2 regions of the Micromonospora sp. DT68 genome follow, and region 2 is predicted to be linked to the other one. Evidence: predicted binding sites of a transcription regulator. Region 2 holds the regulator's gene; the other holds the start of a gene.
The links. Region 2 encodes HspR, which represses chaperone genes until heat shock. Its sites were predicted from a motif close to TTGAGTNNNNNNNACTCAA; they were not measured.
Positions count from the first base shown of each region.

Region 1: the regulator HspR is predicted to act here: its motif matches at 3,440-3,458, upstream of lon (endopeptidase La).

Region 1 covers NZ_JBNCNZ010000005.1:43,588-55,257, forward strand. The annotation lists gene ACPXB1_RS10935 (DEAD/DEAH box helicase) at 1-540, shown strand, start outside; gene ACPXB1_RS10940 (DoxX family protein) at 559-963, opposite strand; gene lon (endopeptidase La) at 1,086-3,416, opposite strand; gene ACPXB1_RS10950 (manganese catalase family protein) at 3,606-4,448, opposite strand; gene ACPXB1_RS10955 (sensor histidine kinase) at 4,534-5,259, opposite strand; gene ACPXB1_RS10960 (response regulator transcription factor) at 5,358-5,966, shown strand; gene ACPXB1_RS10965 (histone-like nucleoid-structuring protein Lsr2) at 6,123-6,470, shown strand; gene ACPXB1_RS10970 (hypothetical protein) at 6,587-7,963, opposite strand; gene ACPXB1_RS10975 (hypothetical protein) at 8,253-9,131, opposite strand; gene ACPXB1_RS10980 (hypothetical protein) at 9,288-9,476, shown strand; gene ACPXB1_RS10985 (Asp23/Gls24 family envelope stress response protein) at 9,473-9,796, shown strand; gene ACPXB1_RS10990 (DUF6286 domain-containing protein) at 9,798-10,322, shown strand; gene ACPXB1_RS10995 (hypothetical protein) at 10,319-10,864, shown strand; gene ACPXB1_RS11000 (TerC/Alx family metal homeostasis membrane protein) at 10,878-11,670, opposite strand, start outside.
Region 2 covers NZ_JBNCNZ010000003.1:132,500-144,169, reverse strand. The annotation lists gene ACPXB1_RS06835 (ABC transporter) at 1-219, opposite strand, end outside; gene dnaK (molecular chaperone DnaK) at 440-2,323, shown strand; gene grpE (nucleotide exchange factor GrpE) at 2,371-3,129, shown strand; gene dnaJ (molecular chaperone DnaJ) at 3,215-4,402, shown strand; gene ACPXB1_RS06815 (heat shock protein transcriptional repressor HspR) at 4,433-4,873, shown strand; gene ACPXB1_RS06810 (hypothetical protein) at 5,009-5,254, shown strand; gene ACPXB1_RS06805 (hypothetical protein) at 5,333-5,764, opposite strand; gene ACPXB1_RS06800 (cation:proton antiporter) at 5,974-7,179, opposite strand; gene ACPXB1_RS06795 (cation:proton antiporter regulatory subunit) at 7,185-7,685, opposite strand; gene clpB (ATP-dependent chaperone ClpB) at 7,870-10,461, shown strand; gene ACPXB1_RS06785 (DUF4178 domain-containing protein) at 10,645-11,271, shown strand; gene ACPXB1_RS06780 (DUF2617 family protein) at 11,273-11,670, shown strand, end outside.

The sequences.
Region 1 (11,670 bases), on a different contig from region 2:
GACATGCGTACCCGCCGGTTGGAGCTGACGCAGGCGGCGCTGCGGGAGAGCCTGCTGGAGGACGACCTCGACCCGTACCGGGTGATCGTGGAGACGCTTACCGACGAGTTCGACCTGATGGAGGTCGCCCTCGCCGCCGTGAAGCTCGCGCACGAGGTGACCTCGCCGGGCTCCGACGACGAGGAGGAGATCCCGCAGGTGCCGGTGCGCGGCCCGCGTGAGGGTCGCCCGGAGGCCGGTGGCCGGGGCGGCGATCGTCGTGGCGGGGGCCGGCCTCGTTCGGGCGGCGGCAACACCGTCCAGGTCTTCGTGGGCCTGGGTCGGCGTGCCGGCGTACGCCCGCAGGATCTGGTGGGCGCGATCACCGGGGAGACCGGTATCCGTGGCCGGGACATCGGCTCGATCGAGATCGCCGACCGGTTCTCGCTGGTGGAGGTGCCGCAGGGGGTTGCCGACGAGGTCATCTCGGGGCTGCGCCAGAGCACGATCAAGGGCCGCAAGGCCACAGTCCGTCGAGACCGTGGAGGCGACGAGCGCTGAGCACGCCGCCGGCGCGGATCAGAGGGAGTACGGGCCGAAGCGACCCCACGCCACGACGGCGGCGAGGACGAGCAGCACCACGCAGGTGACGGCGCCCTGGATCTCCGTGCGGCGCCGGTCGGCGGTGTCCTGCTTCTTCATGTCGCGCAGGTGCACCAGGATGGCGCCGATCATGACGATGACCAGCCCGAGGGCTGCCAGCGGGGTGAGGACGGTGGCGATACCGGTGAGGGCGGGCAGCACGAGGCCGAAGGCGGCAAGCACCTCGACGGCCCCGAGCGCCTTGACCTGGCTGGGCGGGACGGGGTCGACCCAGCCCATCCGGTCGCGCAGCTTCTCCTTCGGCTGGGTCAGTTTGGCCAGGCCGGCGCCGGCGAAGATGGCGGCGAGCAGGATCTGGATGACCCAGAGCACGGTGTTCACGGGGGTTCCTCCGGGGGCGCCGCCTCGCGGCGGTGAGGGTTGTTGAGAGCTCGACCGAGACAGTAGTACGCAAACGGCCCCCACCGTCTACACGAGACGGTGGGGGCCGTTGCGGTGGAGCGTCAGGCCGCGGCGAGCGCCGGACCGTCCAGCGCTTCGACGTCGGCCGGACGCAACGCCAGGGCGAGTACGTCGGCCACGTCGGCCAGGGTGTGCACTGTCAGCGCCTCGCGTACCTCGGCCGGCAGGTCGTCCAGGTCCGGCTCGTTGCGGGCCGGGATGATGACCTCGGTGAGGCCGGCCCGGTGCGCGGCGAGCAGTTTCTGCTTCACCCCGCCGATCGGCAGCACCCGCCCGGAGAGCGTCACCTCGCCTGTCATCCCGAACTCGGGGCGGACCGGCCGGCCGGTGACAAGCGACGCCAGGGCCGTCACCATTGTGATGCCGGCGCTCGGGCCGTCCTTGGGCACCGCGCCCGCCGGGAAGTGGACGTGGATCCGGCGTCCGGCCAGGACGTTCGGGTCGATGCCGAACCGCCGCCCGTTGGAGCGCAGGTACGACAGCGCGATGTGCGCCGACTCCTTCATCACGTCACCGAGCTGACCGGTAAGGGTCAGCCCCGGCTCGCCCTCCATGCTGGTCGCCTCGATGAAGAGCACGTCCCCACCCGCGCCGGTGACGGCGAGCCCGGTCGCCACGCCGGGCACAGCGGTGCGCTCTGCCGACTCCGGAGTGAACTTCGGCCGTCCCAGGTAGGTGGCGAGGTTGCCGGTGTCGACGCGTACCGGCGACGGGTCGGTCGCCAGCGTCACCGCCACCTTGCGCAGGATCTTGGCCAGGCCACGTTCGAGCTGCCGGACGCCTGCCTCCCGGGTGTACTCCCCCGCGACCAGTGCCAGCGCCTCGTCGGCGATCTGCACCTCGTCGGCGGTCAGACCGGCCCGTTCCCGCTGCCGGGGCAGCAGGTGGTCCCGGGCGATGGCGACCTTCTCGTCCTCGGTGTAGCCATCGAGCATGACCAGCTCCATCCGGTCCAGCAGCGGGCCGGGGATGGACTCCACCACGTTGGCGGTGGCCAGGAAGAGCACGTCGGACAGGTCGAGGTCGACCTCCAGGTAGTGATCGCGGAAGGTGTGGTTCTGCGCCGGGTCGAGCACCTCCAGCAGGGCGGCGGCCGGGTCACCGGCATAGCCTGCGGCCAGCTTGTCCACCTCGTCGAGGAGCACGACCGGGTTCATCGAACCGGCCTCGCGCAGGGCGCGGACGATCCGACCCGGCAGCGCGCCGACGTACGTGCGCCGGTGACCGCGGATCTCGGCCTCGTCGCGCACACCGCCGAGGGAGACCCGGACGAAGTTACGCCCGAGCGACCTGGCCACCGACTCGCCGAGGCTGGTCTTGCCGACACCGGGAGGACCGGCGAGGGCCAGCACCGCGCCGGAGCCGCGCCCGCCGACCACGCCGAGGTTGCGCTCGGCCCGGCGGTTGCGCACCGCGAGGTACTCCAGGATGCGGTCCTTCACGTCGGCCAGGCCGGCGTGGTCGGCGTCGAGCACCTCCCGGGCCGCGGCCAGGTCGGTGTTGTCCTGGGTACGCGTGCCCCACGGCATTTCGAGAACGGTGTCCAGCCAGGTACGGATCCAGCCGGCCTCCGGGGAGGCGTCACTGGACCGCTCCAGCTTGCCCACCTCGCGCAGAGCGGCCTCACGGACCTTCTCCGGCAGGTCGGCGCTCTCGACGCGGGACCGGTAGTCGGCCGAACCGTCGGGCTCGTCCTCGCCCAGTTCCTTGCGGATCGCGGCGAGCTGTTGGCGCAGCAGGAACTCCCGCTGCGACTTCTCCAGCCCTTCGCGGACGTCGCTGTTGATCTGCTCGGTGACCTCCTGCTCGGCCAGGTAGTCCTTCACCCAGCCGACGAGCAGTTCCAGCCGGGCGGTGACGTCCGGCGCGGCGAGCAGTTCGTTCTTCTGGTCCACTGTCAGCCAGGGCGCGTACCCGGCCGAGTCGGCCAGCTCGGAGAGGTCGGTCATCCGCTCCACCGCGTCGATGACCTGCCAGGCGCCCCGCTGCTGGAGCACTGAGGTCACCAGGGCGCGGTACTCGCGGGCGAGTTCCCGGGCCCGGCCGGCGGGTGCCGGCTCGTCGAGTTCGGCCGCCTCGACCCAGAGCGCCGCGCCGGGGCCCGGCACACCAGAGCCGATACGGGCCCGGGACAGGCCACGGATGACGGCGGCGGGCTCACCCTCGGGCAGCCGGCCGACCTTCTCGATGGTGGCGACCACGCCGACGGGGCCGTACTCGCCGTCGATGCGCGGGACGGCCAGCAGCTTGCGGTCGCCGGTCGCCCGCGCCGCGTCGATGGCGGCCTGGGTGGTCGGGTCGAGGGTCACCGGGATGACCATGCCGGGAAGGAGAACGGCGTCGGTCAGGGGAAGTACCGGAAGAGTTGCCATCGAACACCTGCTATCACGTTGACTTGAGCGTGTACCACTCAAGTAACAAAACGTTCCCCTTGTTCCATCATGTGACCCAGACCACTTCCAGCGGCACGGCCGGACGCGGGCTGACACCCGCCGTCGGGCCGCACGGGAACCCGGGCGACCCGACGGGACGGCATCAGGTGAGCTTGCTCTTGACCGTGTTCACCACCCGCCGACCACGCCCGGATTGGTGCCGTACAGCCGCGGGTCACCCGGGGCCAACGCCGGCTCCGGGGCGTTCGCGACCGGGTTGTCGTCGTACCGGAACTCGCCCTTGCCGTCCGGCGTGGGCCCGGACGCCCACCGCCCCTGCGCGGCGTCGGTGCCTGCGGAGAAGCCCAGGTAGGTGTAGCTGAACTCGTCGGAGAACTCGCCCGAATCCGGAAACGCCTCGGGCACCGGCATGTCCTCCAGGCCGTCCTCCTTCAACTGCTCGATGGCCGCCAGCCACATGTTCTGGTGCATCGTGTCGCGGGCCAGCAGGAAGCGCAGCATCTGCTTGACGCCCGGGTCGTCGGTCATGTTGAACAGGCGGGCGACCTGGAGTCGACCCTGGGCCTCGGCGGTCACGTTGAGCTGGAAGTCAGCCATCAGGTTGCCGCTGGCGGTGATGAACGCGCCGTTCCAGGGCACACCGTTGGAGTCGGCGGGCAACGCCCCGCCACCGCCGTGGATGAAGTGCGCCGGGTTCGACCCGGCGTAGGTCGCCGCGCCCCCGGGGTTGTCCGCGACGCCCTCCGACAGCGACAGCGGCGCGTTGTCAAGCAATCGGGTGATCATGGTGACGATCATCTCGACGTGACCGACCTCCTCGGTGCCGACGTCGAGCAGCAGATCCTTGTACTTGCCGGGCAGCCGGCAGTTCCACCCCTGGAAGAGGTACTGGTTGGCGACTGTCATCTCGCCCCACTTGCCGCCCAGGACCTCCTGGAGCCGGCGGGCGAAGGCGGCGTCCGGACCATCCGGCTTGGCCTCGAACTGTAGATCCTTGATGTGGCTGAACATCGATCCTCCTCAGTGCCGGGAATGCTGGCACCGATGCGGTTCCCCGACCGGTGACCCTGCCGGGCCAATCCGCGTCCCGACGGGGTCAGCGTGGCGGGGCGGCAGCCGGAAGCAGCACCTCCAGCGCCACGCCACGAGGGCGCAGCCGGAACACCCGCAGCGTTCCCCCGTCGACGGCCACCAGTTGCCGCACGATCCACAGGCCGAGCCCGGACATCCCGACCGCCGGCGCCGGGCGGCGCAGCGCCAGCAGCAGATCCTCACTCACCCGCCCCTGGTCGGTCACCACGATGCTCAGGCCGGAGCCGCGCAGCGCCGCGTAGATCCCGACGTGCCCCCCGGTCGGCCCGTGTCGCAGCGCGTTCTCCACGAGGTTCACCAACACCTGCCGCGTTCGACCGGCCGGCACCGGGCAGGTGGCCGCCCGGCGCGTGGCCCGGGCCCGCCGCCGCGACGGTGGCACCAGCGCGGCCGCCTCGCGCAGGATGCCGACCAGGGGCACTGTGGTGTCCGCCTGGGCTGTCGGCGTCAGCGCGCCGGTGCCCGCGGTCGCGTCCCGCAGCAGGCTCTGGAGGTGCAGTGCCTGGTCGCGGGCCAACTCGGTGATCGCCTGACGGTCGGCGTCGGTGAGCGCCCGACGCTCGTCGGCCAGCGCCCGGGTCAACGACGTCAACGTGCTGACCGGCGTACGGAACTCGTGGCAGAGCACCCGCAGCAGCAGATCCGAGTGGCCCGGTGTCGCGTCGACCGGTCCGGGCGCGGGCCGGCGCAACTCTCGCAGCAGGCCCCGCAAGCCGTGCCGTGCGTGCATCCACCCGACTCCCCTCTTTTGGTGCATACCCGCATGATTGGTACCCGCTGGGGAACGGCGCAGACATGCCGGACGCACCCACCCTCAGACTCGCCGTCGTGGACGACCACTCCCTCTTCGTCCGTGGCCTTGAGCTGCTGCTCCCGGCGACGACCGACGGCCGCGCCGAGGTGATCGCGTCGACCGGTGACGCCGCCGGTGCCGCCGCCCTGGTCCGCTGCTGCCGCCCCGACCTGGCGCTCGTCGACCTGCACATGCCGCCGCCCGGCGGCATCCGGGCGATCGCCGCGATCCGCCGGACCACCCCCCGGGTACGGGTGGTCGCGATGTCCGGTTCCACCGACCCCGCGCCCGCGCTGGAGGCGCTGCGGGCCGGCGCCGAGGGGTTCCTGCCGAAGACCAGCGAGCCGGAGGAACTACTGCCCCCGCTGCTGGCCATCCTCGACGGATGGGCGGTGCTACCGGCCGAACTGCTGCGCACGCTGCTGCGCCCCAACCGGCCCGCGCCCGTCGACCTGGACAGCGAGGAATGCCGACTGCTGCGGGCGATCGCCGCCGGCCGCAACACCCTCGACGTCGCCGAGGAACTGCACGTGTCGGAGCGGACGGTGAAACGGATGACCGCCGCGCTGCTGCGTAAGCTGCGGGTGTCCAACCGCGCGGAGGCCGCTGCCGTCGCCGGTCAGAGCGGTCTCCTCACCGAATGACATTGCGCCAGCGCCGCTGATTCAGCAGCTGTTCCCGGTTTTGCTCGTCACCCAATCGCGACCCGCCGAAATGAATGGGACGCATATTGTTGCGGTTTCCCCGGATGATAGGTCAGACTTTGGGCACATCCCGCCACACACAGGGAGTAATTGGCAATGGCGAGAAAAGTAATCACGGTGCTGACGGACGACCTCGACGGCGGGAAGGCCGACCGGACCGTCGAGTTCAGCCTCGACGGCGCGGCCTACACGATCGACGTCTCGGACGAGAATGCCGGCGTGCTGCGCAAGGCTCTGGATCCGTACATCAATGCCGGCCGGCGCATCGGTCGGGGCCCGGCGGAGAGCACGCGGACCGTTCGGCGCCCTGGACGGCCCAGCGGCGCGGGAATGGACCGGGAGCAGAACCGGGCCATCCGGGAATGGGCCGTCAAGAACGGCTACAAGATTTCCGAGCGGGGTCGGATCCCGGTCGAGGTCGTCGAGGCGTACAAGAACCGCTGATCGGGCGACACAACGACGGGGTCCCGCCGGCAACGGCGTGACCCCGTCAGTTTGTGTGCGGCCGGCCACCCGGGGCTACCACCCCGGGTGGCCGGCCGCCGCCGGTCCACTCCGAATCAGTTGACCTCGATACGCACCGCGTCGAACGCCGGGGTCTGGTTGGCCCGCTCCATCATCGGCAGACGGTGCGACCCGTCGCCGGCCCAGACGGAGCACTGCGCCGTACCCGATTCCGGCAGGCCAGGGACCTGGATGGTCACCTCGTCGGGCTGTGCACCGCCGCGACCGTCCTCGGTGGCGACGAAGAACGCCGGCACCTCCTGCGGCTCGGGCGGCGCGGTCAGGCTGTCCAGCATCCGGCAGGCGGTGTGGAAGTGACCCCGCACCAGGCCCTGGGCGTTGAGCAGCGAACTCTCCACGTAGTACCCGCCCTGACCGGCCGCGAGGAAGCGGTCCCGGACCAGGTTGCGGGTGCTGATCCGCAGGGTGAAGGTCTGGTTGCGGTCGACCTGCTGCGGGAACTGGGTGATCAGCAGCGACGGGTTGTTGGCGGCGGCGCCGACCTCACCGAACGCGGTGCTCACGCAGCGGTTGCCGTTCTGGAAGCCGTCGTGCGCCTGCAACTGGCTCTCGTCGCAGTTGTTGGCCAGCACGCCGAGGCCGGCACCCGGGGCGTTACCGCCACCGTTGTTGCCGCCACCGTTGTTCCCGCCGCCATTGTTGCCGCCACCGTTGTTGCCACCGCCATTGTTGCCGCCACCGGTGTTCCCACCGCCGGTGTTCCCACCGCCGTTGTTCCCACCGCCGTTGTTCCCACCGCCGTTGTTCCCACCGCCGTTGTTCCCACCGCCGTTGTTACCGCCACCGTTGTTACCGCCCGTGTTGCCGGTCGGCTGCACCTGGCAATCGGCGAGCTGCGCCAGACCCTGCGGGCGCGGCCCCACCCGGTCGATGGCGAGCGTGATCCGGTCCAACACCGCCTTCCGCTTGGCGGCCAACGGCTGCAGGATCGCGTTGCGGATGAACGTCTCGCCCTTGTTGCCCTCGGCGGCCAGCCGGCGGTCGGCATCCGCGATCTGGGTCTGCAACTGCGCCAGATTGCGGTCGACCTCTGCGCGCGCCCGGTCCGGCACCTGCGGCAGCCGCGCCGCCACATCCGGGCAGGCGATTGCCGAACCGGTGCCGACAGTGCCGTCCTTACCGTCCTCGCATTCCGCGACCGACTGCTGACCGTCACCCCAGTGATTGCGTACCCACCGGCCGTTCTGCCAGGTTCGGCTTGTCGAGTTGCCGCTCGGCGCGGTCGATCCGGGGCTCGGCTCCACGCATTGTCCGGCGGCCGGCCGGGGCTTGTTCGTCCGCCGGTCCTGGGCCGACGAAATCTGGGTGACGGCGACTACTCCGCCGAAGACCACGAGCGTGCCGACAACGGCCAGCAGACGCTTGCTCCGCGCGATGCCGGATGGCCGGCGCGCCCGAGTGGACCTGCGCATCGAATTGCTCTCCTTCTCGATCCGGTAGTGGATTCCTGCCCTCGGCGGACCGACGGATGTGAGATGGCACGCCACGGCGGCGACCACCGCGACCTACCCGGTAACGTGTCGATGGCCGACGATGCCCTTTCCGCACCGTCTCCCGCGTCCGGTCGACGCGGATGGGGAGATCCTCTTCATTCGCGCAGGAGTACGGGACCGCGTCCGGGAAGGTTCAACCCGGCGCACAAAAAATTGCTCCGACCCGGCACTGACCGAAGGCGCAGCAGGTCAGAGGGGAAACGGCCGATCAGTCGACGCAGAGATGGTCGAACGCGAAACCGCCGACCAACTCGTGGCGGCGCCGGCTCAACGCGACGATCTCCGCGGTGAGATCGGCCCGCGCCCGCAGTGCCGGGTCGTCCGGCTCCAGCCCTCGCAGCCGCACACCGACGGCGACCGCCGCGAGATCCTCGGCCAGCCGGGCCGCGTCGACTCCACAGGAGAACCTCTGCTCGGTCACCGAGACCCGCTCCACCAGACACACGTCCGGGCGGACCTGCACCCAGCTCCACCCCTGCGCCGGGCCGTCCGCCCAGCGCACGTGCAGCGCGCGCACGATCGGGTCGGCCAGCCGCCCCGCCACGTACGCGTCGACCGCCGCCGCGCGACTCAACGCGCCGAGGTCGTTGACCGGGCCGGTACGCCCGTCCGGGAGCCGCCCGAGGATGTCCCGGAAACCCACCGGGGCCGGCTCGTCCTCGGCACCGCCCATCCCGGCGTCTGACGCGTAGGCGCGCGCGTCGATGACGTACTCGACCAGGCGCCGGCCGGAGTCGACGGCCCGCAGCGTCGGCGAGCCGACCCGCAGCACGGGCAGCCCGACGGCCGCGCTGACGGCGTCCTTCAGTCGCTCGGCGCGCTGCTCGGCCGAACCGGGAAGCGCGACGGGGCCGATCTCCACCGCGACGACCGGCCGGCCGGAGTCGGCGGCGCAGACCACGAGGTCGAAGGCCGCCCGGCTGGCCGAACTCCACTGGCTGCCGGTGACGCCCGGCGGACGCCCCGGGACCAGCTCACTGAGCCGGCAGTCGGCGTACACCCGGTGACCGGCGCGGGTGAACAGCGCGTCGCGCCCACCGTCGGCGGACAGGGGCCGCAGCCAGCCGCGCTCGTCGCTGCTCGTCATCTGCCATCCCCCGGTCGCTCGAACCGGGCCGAGTCTAGGTGGTCGATCATGGCGAGCCGAGGCACCGTGTGATGCAGATCACATCTCGCTGACGTTCCAGGGATGGCCTCCCTGTGTATCCAGCGGGATCGCCGGTACCGCCGGTCGGGAGGTGACATGTCGCGTCAGCAGTTCGGCTTCCTCGCCGGCTTCCTCGGGGTGGCGGTCTGGGCGCTCGCCGGCGTCGAGGTGACCGTCGGCGCCGTGCTGGCCGGCCTGCTCGGCTGGCTCGTGGTCCGGGTGCTCGACGGCGACCTCGCGGTCACCGGACTGGGCGACCGCGCCGACTCCCGGCGTCGCCGATGACCGCGCACCCGCCCACCGCGCCCGGCGTCGCCCTGCCCGAGCCGATCATCGACGCGGCGACAGTCGCGCGGATCGCGACGGAGGCCGCCCGGCAGGTGGACGGCGTCTGCGCGGTCAACCCGGCCTCCGTACGCCTGCACGACCAATCCGTGGGCCTCGACCTGCACCTCATCACCTGGTACGGGCACAACGTGGCCGCCGTCGCCGAGACGGTACGGGCAGCGGTGGCCGACCGGATCACCACGAGCACCGGCCTGACCGTGGCGACAGTGACCGTCACCGTTGACGACCTGCTCGTCCCCGGCGTGGACGGCAGCTGACGTGCGTACGGTCAACCGGGTCGCCTCGCTGCTGCTGGCCGCCGCCCTGCTGCTCGGTGGCGCCCTGCTGGCCGTGCAGGCGCTGCTTGTCAGCCTGCACCGGCCGGCGTCGGTGCTGGACCGTACCGGCTGGTACGACACGCTGACCGCCACCCGGTTGCGGGACCCGACGGTCCGGGCGGTAGCCGGTGCGGCAGTACTCCTGGGCCTGGCCATCCTCGTCGCCCAACTACGCCGGTGGACGCCGGTACGGCTGCGCCTCGACGACGCCGACAGCTGGCACCTGCACCGCCGCAGCGTGGAGCGGCGACTCGCCGACGTGGCCGGCGCCGTTCCGGGCGTACGCCGGGCCCGCGTCCAGGTCCGGCGGCGCGACGGCCGGTGGCGTCCCCGAGTACGCGCCACCGGCGATCCCGCAGCCCGCACGGAGGTCGAGTACGCCGTGCGTCAGGAACTACGCCGGCTGGCCGCGCCACCCACAGACCGGATCGAGGTCCGGTTGCCACCCCGTGGACGGCCCGCATGACGAACGCCGCGCACCGGCTGCTCTGGACCATCGTCGCGCTGCTGCTGGTGGCCGTCGGTACGGCGACGCTCGCCCTCACGTACGGCGGAAACCCGGACGCGACGGTGCTCAGTACCGCGCTGCTGGACCGGTGGCGGCTGGCTACCCCGTGGAGCACCCTGGCCGCGGCGGTCGCGGGCGTGCTGCTCGCCCTGGCCGGGCAACGACTGCTCGCCCGGGAGCTGCGGCAGCCCGGCACCGCACTGCGCGGAACGCTCAGCCACCCCGGTCGACGCCCGGGCCGGACCCGACTGGCCGCCGACGTGCTCGCCCACGCGCTGGAACGCGACCTCACCGGCGGCCCCGGCGTACGCCGGGCACGGGTCGTGCTGACCGGCGCGCCGCCGCACCCCGACGTGTGGATCAGCGTGGACCTGGCCGCCGACACCTGCGGCGGCGCCCGCGAACACGTCGACGCCGCGGTCCGCCGCTTCGCAGTGACCGCCGGCTGCCAACCGGCGCACCTCGACGTGACAGCCCGCATCGAACCGGGTCGTCCCTGATCCGCGCACGCCCTCAGCGGGCGGTTCGGTCGCTGTGGACGATGCTCGCCCCGACGGCGACCGTCAGGGTCACCACCACCACTGCGAGCGTCAACCAGATCGGCAGCTCGCCCACCGGTGTCCCGGCGAGGATCAGCTTCGCTCCGGCGAACGCGAGCAGCAGCGCCAGCCCGTAGCGCAGGTAGCCGAAGTGCCGCAGCAGGCCGGCGAGGCAGAAGTAGAGGCTGCGAAGTCCCAGCACGGCGAACGCGGTCGCCGTCCAGACCAGGAAGATGTTCGTGGTGATGGCCAGGATCGCCGCCACCGAGTCGATCGCGAAGACCACGTCGGTGGCCTCGATGGCCACAAGCGCCACCAGCAGCAGCGTCGCCACCCGGCGACCCCCGACCCGGGCGGTGAAACGGTCGCCGTGATAGCGGGCGTCGGTGGGCACCACCCGGCGGAACACCCGGACCACCACGTTGCGGTCCGGGTCGACGTCGGGCTTCCCGCGTACGGCAAGCCGCCAGCCGGTCCAGACCAGGAAGGCGCCCAGCACGTACCCGGCCCAGGCCAGCCGCTCCAGCAGTTGCGCGCCCGCCACGACGAACAGCAGGCGGAAGGCGAGCGCCCCGACAACCCCCCAGAACAGCACCTTGTGCTGGTAGCCCGCCGGCACCCGGAAGTAGCCGAAGAGCAGGGCGAAGACGAACACGTTGTCCACCGAGAGCGCCTTTTCCAGCAGGTAGCCGGAGAAGTAGGCGATGGCCGCGTCGCCGCCGAGGCCCCACCAGACGCCCACCCCGAACAGCAGGCCCGCGGCGATC
Region 2 (11,670 bases):
GTCGGTGAGGGCCGTGGCGGTGTGCCGGGCGGAGTGGGCGGAGGGCAGCGCGAGGGGATACCGGGTGGCACCGATCGCGGCCCGGAGACCCGACAGCGCGCCGGGGAGGCTGTCGTCCCCGGTGGTGGCGGGCGGCTCCTCCGCGGCGTCCGGCGGGCCGGTGCGGGCTGCGACGGCGGGCGCGCCGGAACGGGTGGCGGAATCGCCGTGCGTCGTCACCGCTAAAGCGTGCCCGACCGATGCAAGGGAAGACAACCGGACGGTAATAACGTCTGGGTTGCGTGGGGTCGGCTCAACTCGACTTGACGATTCGCCAACGCGTGGCACTATTGAGTCAAGTTCACTCAACTTGTGGTGGGGCCCGCTGCGGGCGGTGCCCGCCAGGCAGTCGCGGGCAACACCCGCCACCTGCACAACCTTACGAAGCGAGGAAGCGAAGATGGCACGTGCGGTCGGTATCGACCTCGGCACGACGAACTCCTGCGTCAGCGTTCTCGAGGGCGGTGAGCCCACCGTCATCGCCAACGCTGAGGGCTCGCGGACGACCCCGTCGATCGTCGCGTTCGCCCGTAACGGCGAGGTGCTCGTCGGTGAGGTCGCGAAGCGCCAGGCGGTGACCAACCCGGACCGGACGATCCGCTCGGTCAAGCGGGAGATCGGCACCAACTGGTCCGTCGACATCGACGGCAAGAAGTACACCCCGCAGGAGATCTCGGCCCGGACCCTCATGAAGCTCAAGCGGGACGCCGAGGCGTACCTGGGTGAGCAGATCACCGACGCGGTGATCACCGTTCCCGCCTACTTCAACGACGGCCAGCGCCAGTCGACGAAGGAGGCCGGTGAGATCGCCGGCTTCAACGTGCTGCGGATCGTTAACGAGCCGACCGCTGCCGCCCTGGCGTACGGGCTGGACAAGGGCTCCAAGGAGCAGACCGTCCTGGTCTTCGACCTCGGCGGCGGCACCTTCGACGTGTCGCTGCTCGAGCTGGCCGAGGGCGTTGTCGAGGTCAAGTCCACAAGCGGTGACAACCAGCTCGGTGGTGACGACTGGGACCAGCGGATCATCGACCACCTGGTCAAGACGTTCCGCGGCGAGCACGGCATCGACCTGAGCCAGGACAAGATGGCGCTCCAGCGGCTCCGTGAGGCCGCCGAGAAGGCCAAGATCGAGCTGTCCGCCGCCACCACCACCAACATCAACCTGCCGTACATCACCGCTGGCGCGGCCGGCCCGCTGCACCTCGACGTGACGCTCAGCCGGGCCGAGTTCCAGCGGATGACGCAGGACCTGCTGGACCGCTGCAAGGGCCCGTTCGAGCAGGCCGTGAAGGACGCCGGGATCAAGATCTCCGACGTCGAGCACGTGATCCTGGTCGGCGGCTCCACCCGGATGCCGGCCGTCACCGACCTGGTCAAGCAGCTCACCGGTCGCGACCCCAACAAGGGCGTCAACCCGGACGAGGTCGTCGCCGTCGGCGCCGCCCTCCAGGCTGGCGTGCTCAAGGGCGAGGTCAAGGACGTCCTGCTGCTCGACGTGACCCCGCTGAGCCTGGGCATCGAGACCAAGGGCGGCATCTTCACCAAGCTGATCGAGCGCAACACCACGATCCCGACCAAGCGCTCCGAGGTCTTCACCACGGCGGACGACAACCAGCCGTCGGTGCTCATCCAGGTGTTCCAGGGTGAGCGGGAGATCGCGTCCTACAACAAGAAGCTCGGCACCTTCGAGCTCACCGGCCTTCCGCCGGCGCCGCGCGGCGTGCCGCAGATCGAGGTCGCCTTCGACATCGACGCCAACGGCATCGTCAACGTGCACGCCAAGGACCTGGGCACCGGCAAGGAACAGAAGATGACGATCACCGGCGGCTCCTCGCTGCCGAAGGACGACATCGAGCGGATGCGCCGGGACGCCGAGGAGCACGCGGAGGAGGACAAGCGCCGCCGCGACGACGCCGAGACCCGCAACGTGGCCGAGGCGCTCCAGTGGCAGACCGAGAAGTTCCTCGCCGAGAGCGGCGACAAGCTGCCCAGCGAGAACCGGGAGCAGCTCAACGAGGCGCTCGGCGAGCTGCGTGGTGCCCTCGGCGGTCAGGACATCGAGAAGATCAAGTCGGCGCACGAGCGGCTGGCGCAGGTCTCCCAGCAGGCCGGCTCGCTGCTCTACGCGTCTCAGTCCGAGCAGGGCCAGCAGCCCGGCGGCGAGGCCGGCCCGGGTGCGGCAGGCCCCGGTGCGGCCGGTGCGACCGGTCCGCAGGCGGGTGCTGCCGGCGGTCCCGACGACGTCGTCGACGCGGAGATCGTGGACGAGGACGGCAAGAAGTGACGATCGGCCTCCGGGACGTATCCACGGCGAAGGGATGAGGTAGCCGCATGACGCAGAAGTCACGAGCCGCCGACCCGGACGACGCCGGGTCGACGCCGGGTGGCTCCGCGCCCACGGAGCCAGCCACCGGCGACGAGGAGCGGGTGGTCATCCGCAACAACCGCAAGCTCACCGACACGACGGAGCCGGAGGGCACCGCCACCGACGCGGGGAGCGACGTCTCGGCCGAGGGCCTCGTCGAGGATGCCGAGGTAGTGGTCGACGAGATCGAGATCGAGGCGACCTCTGTGGACGGGTCGACGCCGTCCGGTCCGCCGGTGGTGGACGCCCCGGCGCAGCCCGTCGACGGCGGCGGCACCGGGACGTCACTCGGTGCCGAGCTTGAGGCGCTCCGGGCCGAGTTGGAGGAGCGGACCAGGGACGTGCAGCGGGTGTCGGCGGAGTACGCCAACTACCGCAAGCGGGTCGACCGGGACCGCAGCCTGGTGCAGGAGCAGGCGACCGGCTCGGTGCTGGCCGCGCTGCTGCCGATCCTTGACGACCTGGACCGGGCCAGGGAACACGGCGACCTGGTCGGGCCGTTCGGATCGGTGGCGGAACAGCTCACCGCCGCGCTTGGCAAGTTCGGCCTGGCCGCCTTCGGCGAGCAGGGCGACCCGTTCGACCCGACCCGGCACGAGGCGGTCGCGCACCAGACCTCGGCCGACGTCAGCGAGCCGACCTGCGTGCAGGTCATGCGCCGCGGCTACCAGCTCGGTGAGCGGCTGCTGCGCCCCGCGCTGGTCGCGGTCGCGGATCCGGAATAGTGCGAGACAGTGACCGGGCCGTCCCGTCCCCCGCGCAGCGGTGGGCGGGGCGGCCGGGCCACGACGGTCGAAAGGAGGTGGACCGGTGAGTTCGAAGGACTGGCTCGAGAAGGACTTCTACGCCGTGCTCGGCGTGGACAAGGCCGCCTCCGCTGATGACATCAAAAAGACGTACCGCAAGCTGGCCCGGGAATCGCATCCGGATCACAACCCGGGCGACCCGAAGGCCGAGGAGCGGTTCAAGGCCGTGTCCGAGGCGTACAACGTGTTGTCGGACGCCGGCCGTCGCCGGGAGTACGACGAGATGCGTTCGCTGTTCGGCTCGGGCGCGTTCCGGCGCAACGCCCGCGGCTCCGGCCAGCCGGGCGGCATGCCGTTCGACGTGTCCGACCTGTTCAACGGCGGCGCGGGCGGTGGCGGTGACCGTCGCTTCGGCGGCGCCGGTTTCCAGGACCTGTTCAGCTCGATCTTCTCCGGCGGGCAGGCCGGCGGGCAGGCAACTGCGCGTGGTCCGGCCCGGGGCCGGGACGTGGAGGCCGAGGTGGCGCTGGACTTCGGCGACGCGGTCCGCGGGGTGACCCTGCCGCTGACGCTGCGTGCTCCGGGCGTCTGCGACACCTGCCACGGCAACGGTGCCAAGCCCGGCACCCAGCCGCGCACCTGCCCGGTGTGCCACGGCGCCGGGGTGACGACCCGGGACCAGGGGTCGTTCAGCTTCTCCGAGCCGTGCCGCAACTGTCAGGGTGTCGGCACGGTCGTGGAGGAGAAGTGCCCGGAGTGCCACGGCAGCGGCGGTGTCACAAAGACCCGCACGCTCAACGTGCGCTTCCCGGCCGGAGTGGCAGACGGCCAGCGGATCCGGCTTGCCGGGCGCGGCGAGCCAGGTGAGCGCGGCGGGCCGGCCGGCGACCTTTTCGTGCACGTCAAGGTTCGACCGGACGAGCTGTTCGGGCGTACCGGAGACGACCTGACACTGACCGTGCCGGTCACCTTCGCGGAGGCCGTGCTCGGCACGGACCTGCGGGTGCCCACGCTCGACGGTGCGGTAACCCTGCGGGTTCCGCCGGGCACGCCCAGCGGGCGGGTGCTGCGGGCCCGGGGCAAGGGTGTGGTCCGCCGCGACGGGCAGGCCGGCGACCTGCTTGTCACGCTGGAGGTGGTGGTGCCGGCCCGACTGTCTGACGAGGCGCGCACGGCACTTGAGGCGTTCGCCGAGCAGAGTCCGGCGGCGGCGCGGGAACATCTCGACGCCCGGGTGCGTCGGGTCAGTTAGTCCGGTGGGGTGGACGCGGAGGTGAGCGGGATGTCGGGCGAGTTCCTCGGTTCGGGTGACCCGGCCTACGAGGCCAAGGTGCTCATGATCTCGGTCGCGGCACGGATGGCGGGGATGCACCCACAAACCCTGCGCCAGTACGACCGGCTGGGGCTGGTGCAGCCGGGCCGGGCCGCTGGCGGCGGACGCCGGTACAGCGTTCGGGACGTGGTGCTGCTGCGCGAGGTGCAACGGCTCAGTCAGGACGACGGGATCAACCTGGCCGGCGTCAAGCGGATCATCGGGCTGGAACGGCTGCTGGAGCAGGCGCAGCAGCGGGTGGCCCGGCTGGAGGCGGAGTTGGACGCCGCGTACCGCCGGGTGGCCGAGCTGGAGTCGCTGGCCCGCTTCCCGGGCCGCGACCTGGTGCCGACCAACCGCACGTCCACGGCGCTTGTGGTGTGGCGTCCCCGCCGCACGCCGGACCGCTGACCCGCAGCTCACTTTCGCCGTTCCTGGCCCCCGGCCCGTGTCGGTTTTCCGGCGCGGGCCGGACCGTTTCCGTTAGCCTGTCAATACGGGTCCTACCGCCTTAATTCGGGCCTATCGGCGCGATGAGGGGGAACGATGGCGGGGCCGGCGAAGAACTTGGCGGAGCAGACGGAGGAGCGGCTGGAACGGTTGGCCGACACCGTCCGCGAGAAGTTCGACAAGGTGACCGAGGGAAGCTTCCGGGACCGGATCGTCGAAGGGCGGTTCGCCGACCACGGTGACCGCGCCGACGAGGCCGACCACGGCGAGCACGCCGACCACGGTGGCCGTGCTGACCAGGGCGACAGCGCTCGGCCAGAATCCGGTCGGAAGCAGGACTGACCGGTAACGATGTGCGGGCCGGGACCCACGGGGGGTCCCGGCCCGTCGCTCATCGCCGCCTCGGCAGCCGGGTGCGTGTCAGCCGAGGCGGCGGTTCTCGCGAACCAGGCCGCCTTCGCACCAGTCCCGGTAGACGAACAGGTCCGGTCGGGCGAGGAGTACCCGGCCGTTGTGCGCCCAGATCCTCATCAGCTCGTCGCCGTCGCGTTCGGCCTGCTCGACCAGCTTGCGGAAGCGCCGCTTGGGGTGGGCGCGGAATTTCGTCCGGATGCCGTCGGCGGCGTAGATGTAGAGGCAGTGCAGCGCGAAGCGTCGAGCCGGGCAGGTCGGGTCCATGGCCAGGTCGAAGAGCGTCAGCACCAGCCGGTCGCCGGAGACGAGGAGATCCCAGTCGGGTGGCATGGAAGCAAGCGGCACCGAATCGGGCTGGAATGCCCAGGCTCGCAACTCCGCCGGAGTCGGATCGACGGGGTTGGCAAAGCCGTGGAACGTCGACTCCTGCACGCTCACCGGCCAACCTTCCGCTCTCGCCCGCGTTGGCACTGGCCCGCGGACCGTGGCTGCTGGGGCGAAACGGTAACCTGCCCGCCGGTTGCTGCGGTAGTACCCGCAGGGGCGCAATTCGGCAACCGTTGGCTGTGCTTGTGTGAACGGACGAGCCGCTGACCATCGCCGCCGCTGTCGTGCTGGTCAACGGCACGACAGCGGCGGCGGCGAGGTCAGTCGGGGATGGGTATCGGCGCGCTTCGTTGGATCAGCGCGCGGGCGCGTAGCCACCGTTTGAACCACTGGAAGTCCGGCAGCCGGGCCAGCATCGGACCGGTCACCACGGTGATCAGGACGTAGGCCGTGGCCAGCGCGGCCAGCCGCGGCTCGACGCTGCCGGCCGCCACCGCCAGTCCGGCGATGACGATGGAGAACTCCCCGCGGGGTACGAGTGCCAGGCCGGCCCGCCAGCGACCGGGCTCGCCGATGCCGACCCGGCGGGCAGCGAGGTACCCGGTGAGCGTCTTCGTCGCCATGGTGATCACGGCCAGCGCGAGCGCCGGCAGCAGCACCGGCGGGATGTCCCGTGGGTCGGTGACCAGGCCGAAGAAGACGAAGAACACCGCCGCGAACAGGTCCCGCAGCGGGGACAGCATCTCGGTGGCGTGGTGCGCCACCGGCCCGGAGAGCGCGATGCCGACCAGGAATGCGCCGACCGCCGCCGACACCTGGAGTTTCGCGGCGACTCCCGCGATCAGCAGGGTCAGGCCGAGGACGCCGAGCAGCAGAGCCTCCGGATCCCTCGCCGACAGTGCGGCCGAGATCAGGTGGCCGTACCGGATGGCGACGACCAGCACCAGCAGGACGGTGCCCACCGCGACGGCGAGGGCGATGCCGCCGCCGATCAGGCCGGTGCCGGCGAGGACGGCGGTGACCAGCGGCAGGTAGAGCGCCATCGCCAGGTCCTCGATGACGAGCACCGAGAGGATCACCGGGGTTTCCCGGTTACCGAGCCGGCCCAGGTCGCCGAGGACCTTGGCGATCACGCCGGAGGAGGAGACCCAGGTGATGCCGCCGAGCACCAGGGCGGCGACCCAGTCCCAGCCGAGCAGCAGGGCGAAGGCCGCGCCGGGCAACGCGTTGAGTACGCCGTCGATGAGGCCGGCCGGAGCAGCCGAGCGGAGGTTGCCGACCAGTTCGTTCGCCGAGTATTCCAGCCCGAGCATGACCAGCAGCAGGATGACGCCGATCTCGGCGCCGACCGCGAAGAACTCCTCGCTGGCGTCCAGCGGTAGCAACCCGCCGTGGCCGAAGGCGAGCCCGGCGAGCAGGTAGAGCGGGATGGGTGACAGGCCTACCCTGCGGCTGAGCCGCCCGAGGATCCCGAGGAGGAGAAGTAGCGCGCCGACTTCGACGAGAAGAGTTGTGGAATCGTGCATCCGCCTCAGCCGTCCGGGTCACTGTCGGCGAGGATGGCGGACACGCCGTCGAGCCCCTTGCGGGTCCCGACAACGACCACCACGTCGCCGGCTGCGAAGCGGAAGGTGGGAAGCGGTGAGACGTTGACTTCGCCGTCGCGCAGCACCGCCACTATGGAGGCGCTGGTGCGGGTGCGTGCCTTCGTGTCACCGAGCATCCGGTTGACGTACCGCGAGCCGGCCGGGATGGCGATCTGCTCGGTGAGCAGACCGGCGGCCTGCTCGCGCAGCCCGGACAGTTGGCCGAGCATCAGCGACGCGCCGAGGATGTCGGCCAACGCCTCCGCCTCGTCGTCGGTGAGCGGGATGTCCGACTGGCAGGAATCGGGGTCGTCCGGGTCGTAGAGGACAAGATCGCGGCGGCCGTTCCGGTGGGAAACGACTCCCAGGCGGCGTCCAGACTCCGTCACCAGATCATGACGTACGCCGATGCCCGGCAGGGCGGTTTGCTCGACACGTACTCGCACCGGGCAAGGCTACAGCTTCCGGGGCGGGCGGCAGATCCGGAGATGAGTGGCCCTCGGCAATCGACGGCCCTGACTGGCGGTGGCGTCCCCGCGAGTGATGGGTGTCACAGCGGTAAGGTTGAGTGGAATACGCTCAACTCTGGTTGTGTCCAAACCAATGGACAACGCCGATCCGGGGGAGCCCATGAACGCCGAACGCCTCACCACCAAGAGCCGCGAGACCATCACCGGCGCCGTCGCACTCGCGAACCAGCGCGGCCACGCCACCGTCGAGCCCTGGCACCTGCTGCTGTCGCTGCTCGACACCGACGGTTCGACAGCCACCGGCCTGCTGCGCGCCGTCGGGGCCGACCCCGCCGAGTTGCGTCGGGCGGCCCAGCGCGCTGTGGACGGCCTGCCGGCCGCCCGCGGCTCCAGCATCGCCGAGCCCACACTGGCCCGGGAGTTCGTGAACGCCATCGGTGCCGCCGAGCAGATCGCCCGCCCGCTGGGTGACGAGTACACCTCCACCGAGCACCTGCTCGCCGGCCTCGCCCGGGTCGGCGGCGCGGTGGCCAGCGCGCTGAAGTCGGCGGGCGTCACCGAGGAGACCCTTGTCGCCGCGTTCCCGACCGTTCGGGGCGGCGACCGGCGGGTCACCACCGCCGACCCCGAGCAGACCTACCAGGCCCTCGCCAAGTACGGCGTCGACCTGACCGCCAGCGCACGGGACGGCAAGATCGACCCGGTCATCGGCCGCGACTCGGAGATCCGCCGGGTCATCCAGGTGCTCTCCCGGCGTACCAAGAACAACCCGGTGCTGATCGGTGAGCCCGGTGTCGGCAAGACCGCGATCGTCGAGGGCCTGGCCCAGCGGATCGTGGCCGGCGACGTCCCCGAGTCGCTGCGCGACAAGAAGTTGGTATCGCTGGATCTCGGCGCAATGGTCGCCGGCGCCCAGTACCGCGGCCAGTTCGAGGAGCGGCTCAAGTCCGTCCTGGAGGAGATCAAGAACTCCAACGGGCAGGTCATCACGTTCCTCGACGAGCTGCACACGGTCGTCGGCGCCGGCAAGGGCGAGGGCTCGATGGACGCCGGCAACATGCTCAAGCCCATGCTGGCCCGCGGCGAGTTGCGGATGGTCGGTGCGACAACGCTTGACGAGTACCGCGAGCACATCGAGAAGGACCCGGCGTTGGAGCGCCGCTTCCAGCCGGTGCTGGTCGGCGAGCCGACGATCGAGGACACCATCGGCATCCTGCGTGGCCTCAAGGAGCGCTACGAGGTGCACCACGGCGTCCGGATCACCGATGCCGCGCTGGTCGCCGCCGCGTCGCTGTCCGACAGGTACATCACCGACCGGTTCCTGCCGGACAAGGCGATCGACCTTGTCGACGAGTCGGCGTCCCGGCTCCGCATGGAGATCGACTCCCGGCCGGTCGAGGTGGACGAGATCGAGCGGGCGGTCCGCCGGCTGGAGATCGAGGAGATGGCACTGGCCAAGGAGCCGGACGCCGCTTCCGCCGAGCGGCTGGCGCGGCTGCGTCAGGAGTTGGCCGACAAGCGTGAGCAGCTCACAGTGCTCTCCGAGCGCTGGCAGACCGAGAAGAGTCACATCACGAAGCTCTCCACCGCCAAGGAGGAGCTGGAGCGCCTGGGCGGCGAAGCCGAGCGGGCCGAGCGGGACGGCGAGTTGGAGCGTGCCGCCGAGCTGCGCTACGGCCGGATCCCCGCCCTCAAGGTCGAGCTGAAGCAGGCCGAGGAGGAACTCGCCCAGCTCCAGGCCGACGGGGCGATGCTCAAGGAGGAGGTCGGCGCGGACGACATCGCGGCCGTGGTCGCCTCCTGGACCGGCATCCCCGCAGGCCGGCTGCTGGAAGGTGAGACAGCCAAGTTGCTCCGGATGGAGGAGTCGCTGGGCAGCCGGGTGGTCGGCCAGGCCGAGGCGGTCGGAGCGGTCTCCGACGCGGTACGCCGGGCACGCGCGGGCGTCGCCGACCCCGACCGCCCCACCGGCAGCTTCCTCTTCCTCGGGCCGACCGGCGTCGGTAAGACCGAGCTGGCCAAGGCGCTCGCCGAGTTCCTCTTCGACGACGAGCGGGCCATGGTCCGCATCGACATGAGCGAGTACGGCGAGAAGCACTCCGTCGCCCGCCTGGTCGGTGCCCCGCCCGGCTACGTCGGCTACGAGGAGGGCGGGCAGCTCACCGAGGCGGTACGTCGCCGGCCGTACTCGGTGATCCTGCTGGACGAGGTGGAGAAGGCCCACCCGGACGTCTTCGACGTGCTGCTCCAGGTGCTCGACGACGGTCGGCTCACCGACGGTCAGGGCCGCACCGTGGACTTCCGCAACGCGATCCTGATCCTCACCTCCAACCTCGGGTCGTCGGTGATCAGCGACCTGATGCTTGCCGAGGAGCAGCGCCGCGAGGGCGTTCTCGCGGTGGTCCGCTCGCACTTCAAGCCGGAGTTCCTCAACCGTCTCGACGACATCGTGGTCTTCGCCGCGCTGCGCGGTGAGGATCTGCGTTCCATCGTGGACATCCAGCTCGAACGGATGCGGAACCGTCTCGCCGACCGCCGGTTGGGGCTGGACATCACCGAGCCCGCGCGTCAGTGGCTCGCCGAGCACGGCTACGACCCGATCTACGGCGCTCGCCCGCTGCGCCGGCTGGTCCAGACCGCGATCGGAGACCAGCTCGCCAAGGCCCTGCTCTCCGGCACCATCCGCGACGGCGACACGGTCAAGGTCGACCTCGCCGACAGCAAGGAAGGGCTGGCCGTAAGCGCCGGCTGAGCCGTCCCACCAAGAGCCGACCCCGCCCCGCCGGCGGGGCGGGGTCGGCTCTTGCTGTCCCCTGAATCAGGGACACCCCGTCGGGACGTTCGGTAGTTGGGCGATTACCGCGCTGCGCTTGAGTTTCCCCAGGTGCGCGGGGTTGTTACCGTCTGCGCCGACGCACTTGGGGAGGTGGTCGGCGTGAACGGTTCCGTGGCGTACGTGGTGACGACGCTCGGGTGTCTGGTCGGAGTCGCCGGGATCGTGGTGGCGTTGGTGGCCCTGCGCAAGAGTCGCAAGCAGGCCCGGCCGGCGGCACCCGTGGACCCGTTCCGCGACACCGACAGCGACGCGCTGCGCGGCGACCCGCGCAGGCTCAAGCCCGGCGACATCGTCGAGATCCGCCGCGTGTCGTACGCGGTCCGCGGTTCGGTGTACTTCGCCGAGGGCAGCTGGAGCTGGGCCGAGCACCTGCTGGACACCGTCGACGGTGACAAGCGGTGGCTCTCCGTTGAGGAGGACCCGGACCTGGAGTTGGTGCTCTGGACGGCCGAACCGGCCGCGACGATCACCCCGGGTGCGCACACCCTCGACTTCGCCGGCCGGCGCTACACCGCCGAGGAGTCCGGCCAGGCCCGGTACACGGCCGTCGGCAGCACCGGCCTCGACCCGAACGGCACCGTCCGCTACCACGACTACCGGACCTCGAGCGGCGAGCGGCTCTCCTTCGAGGCGTACGGGCAGGCCGGCTGGGAGGTTGCCCGGGGCGAGCAGCTGCACCGCTCCGACGTGATGGTGTACCCGCAGGCCGGACCGGGAGCGGTCTGACGTGCTGGTCAGCCTCGACACCCCGTACGTGGACACCTGCGCGGCGGACCTGAGCCTGGCACTCGGCGGCCCGGAGCGTCCCGCGCTGCACGTCCGCGACCTCACACTGCCCGGCGACGTGCGGCTGCGCCTGCGTCTGCTCGGCGCGTCCCACCAGGTCGTGCTCACCGACTCCGCAGGTGGGGACGGGCTCACCGAGACGGTGGCGTGCCTGCCCGGTCGCCCACCGCACCTGCCCGGCGCCCTGCACGACGAGGCGGGCGGCTACCGGTTCACCGCCACCGTGCTGCGTCCCGCCGCCGGTGAGCTGCACGCCCGTATCGCCGCGCTCCGCGCCGACCTCGCCGTCGACCCGTACGCCCTGGTCGGGGTCTTTCCCGGGGACCCGGACGCGGTCAC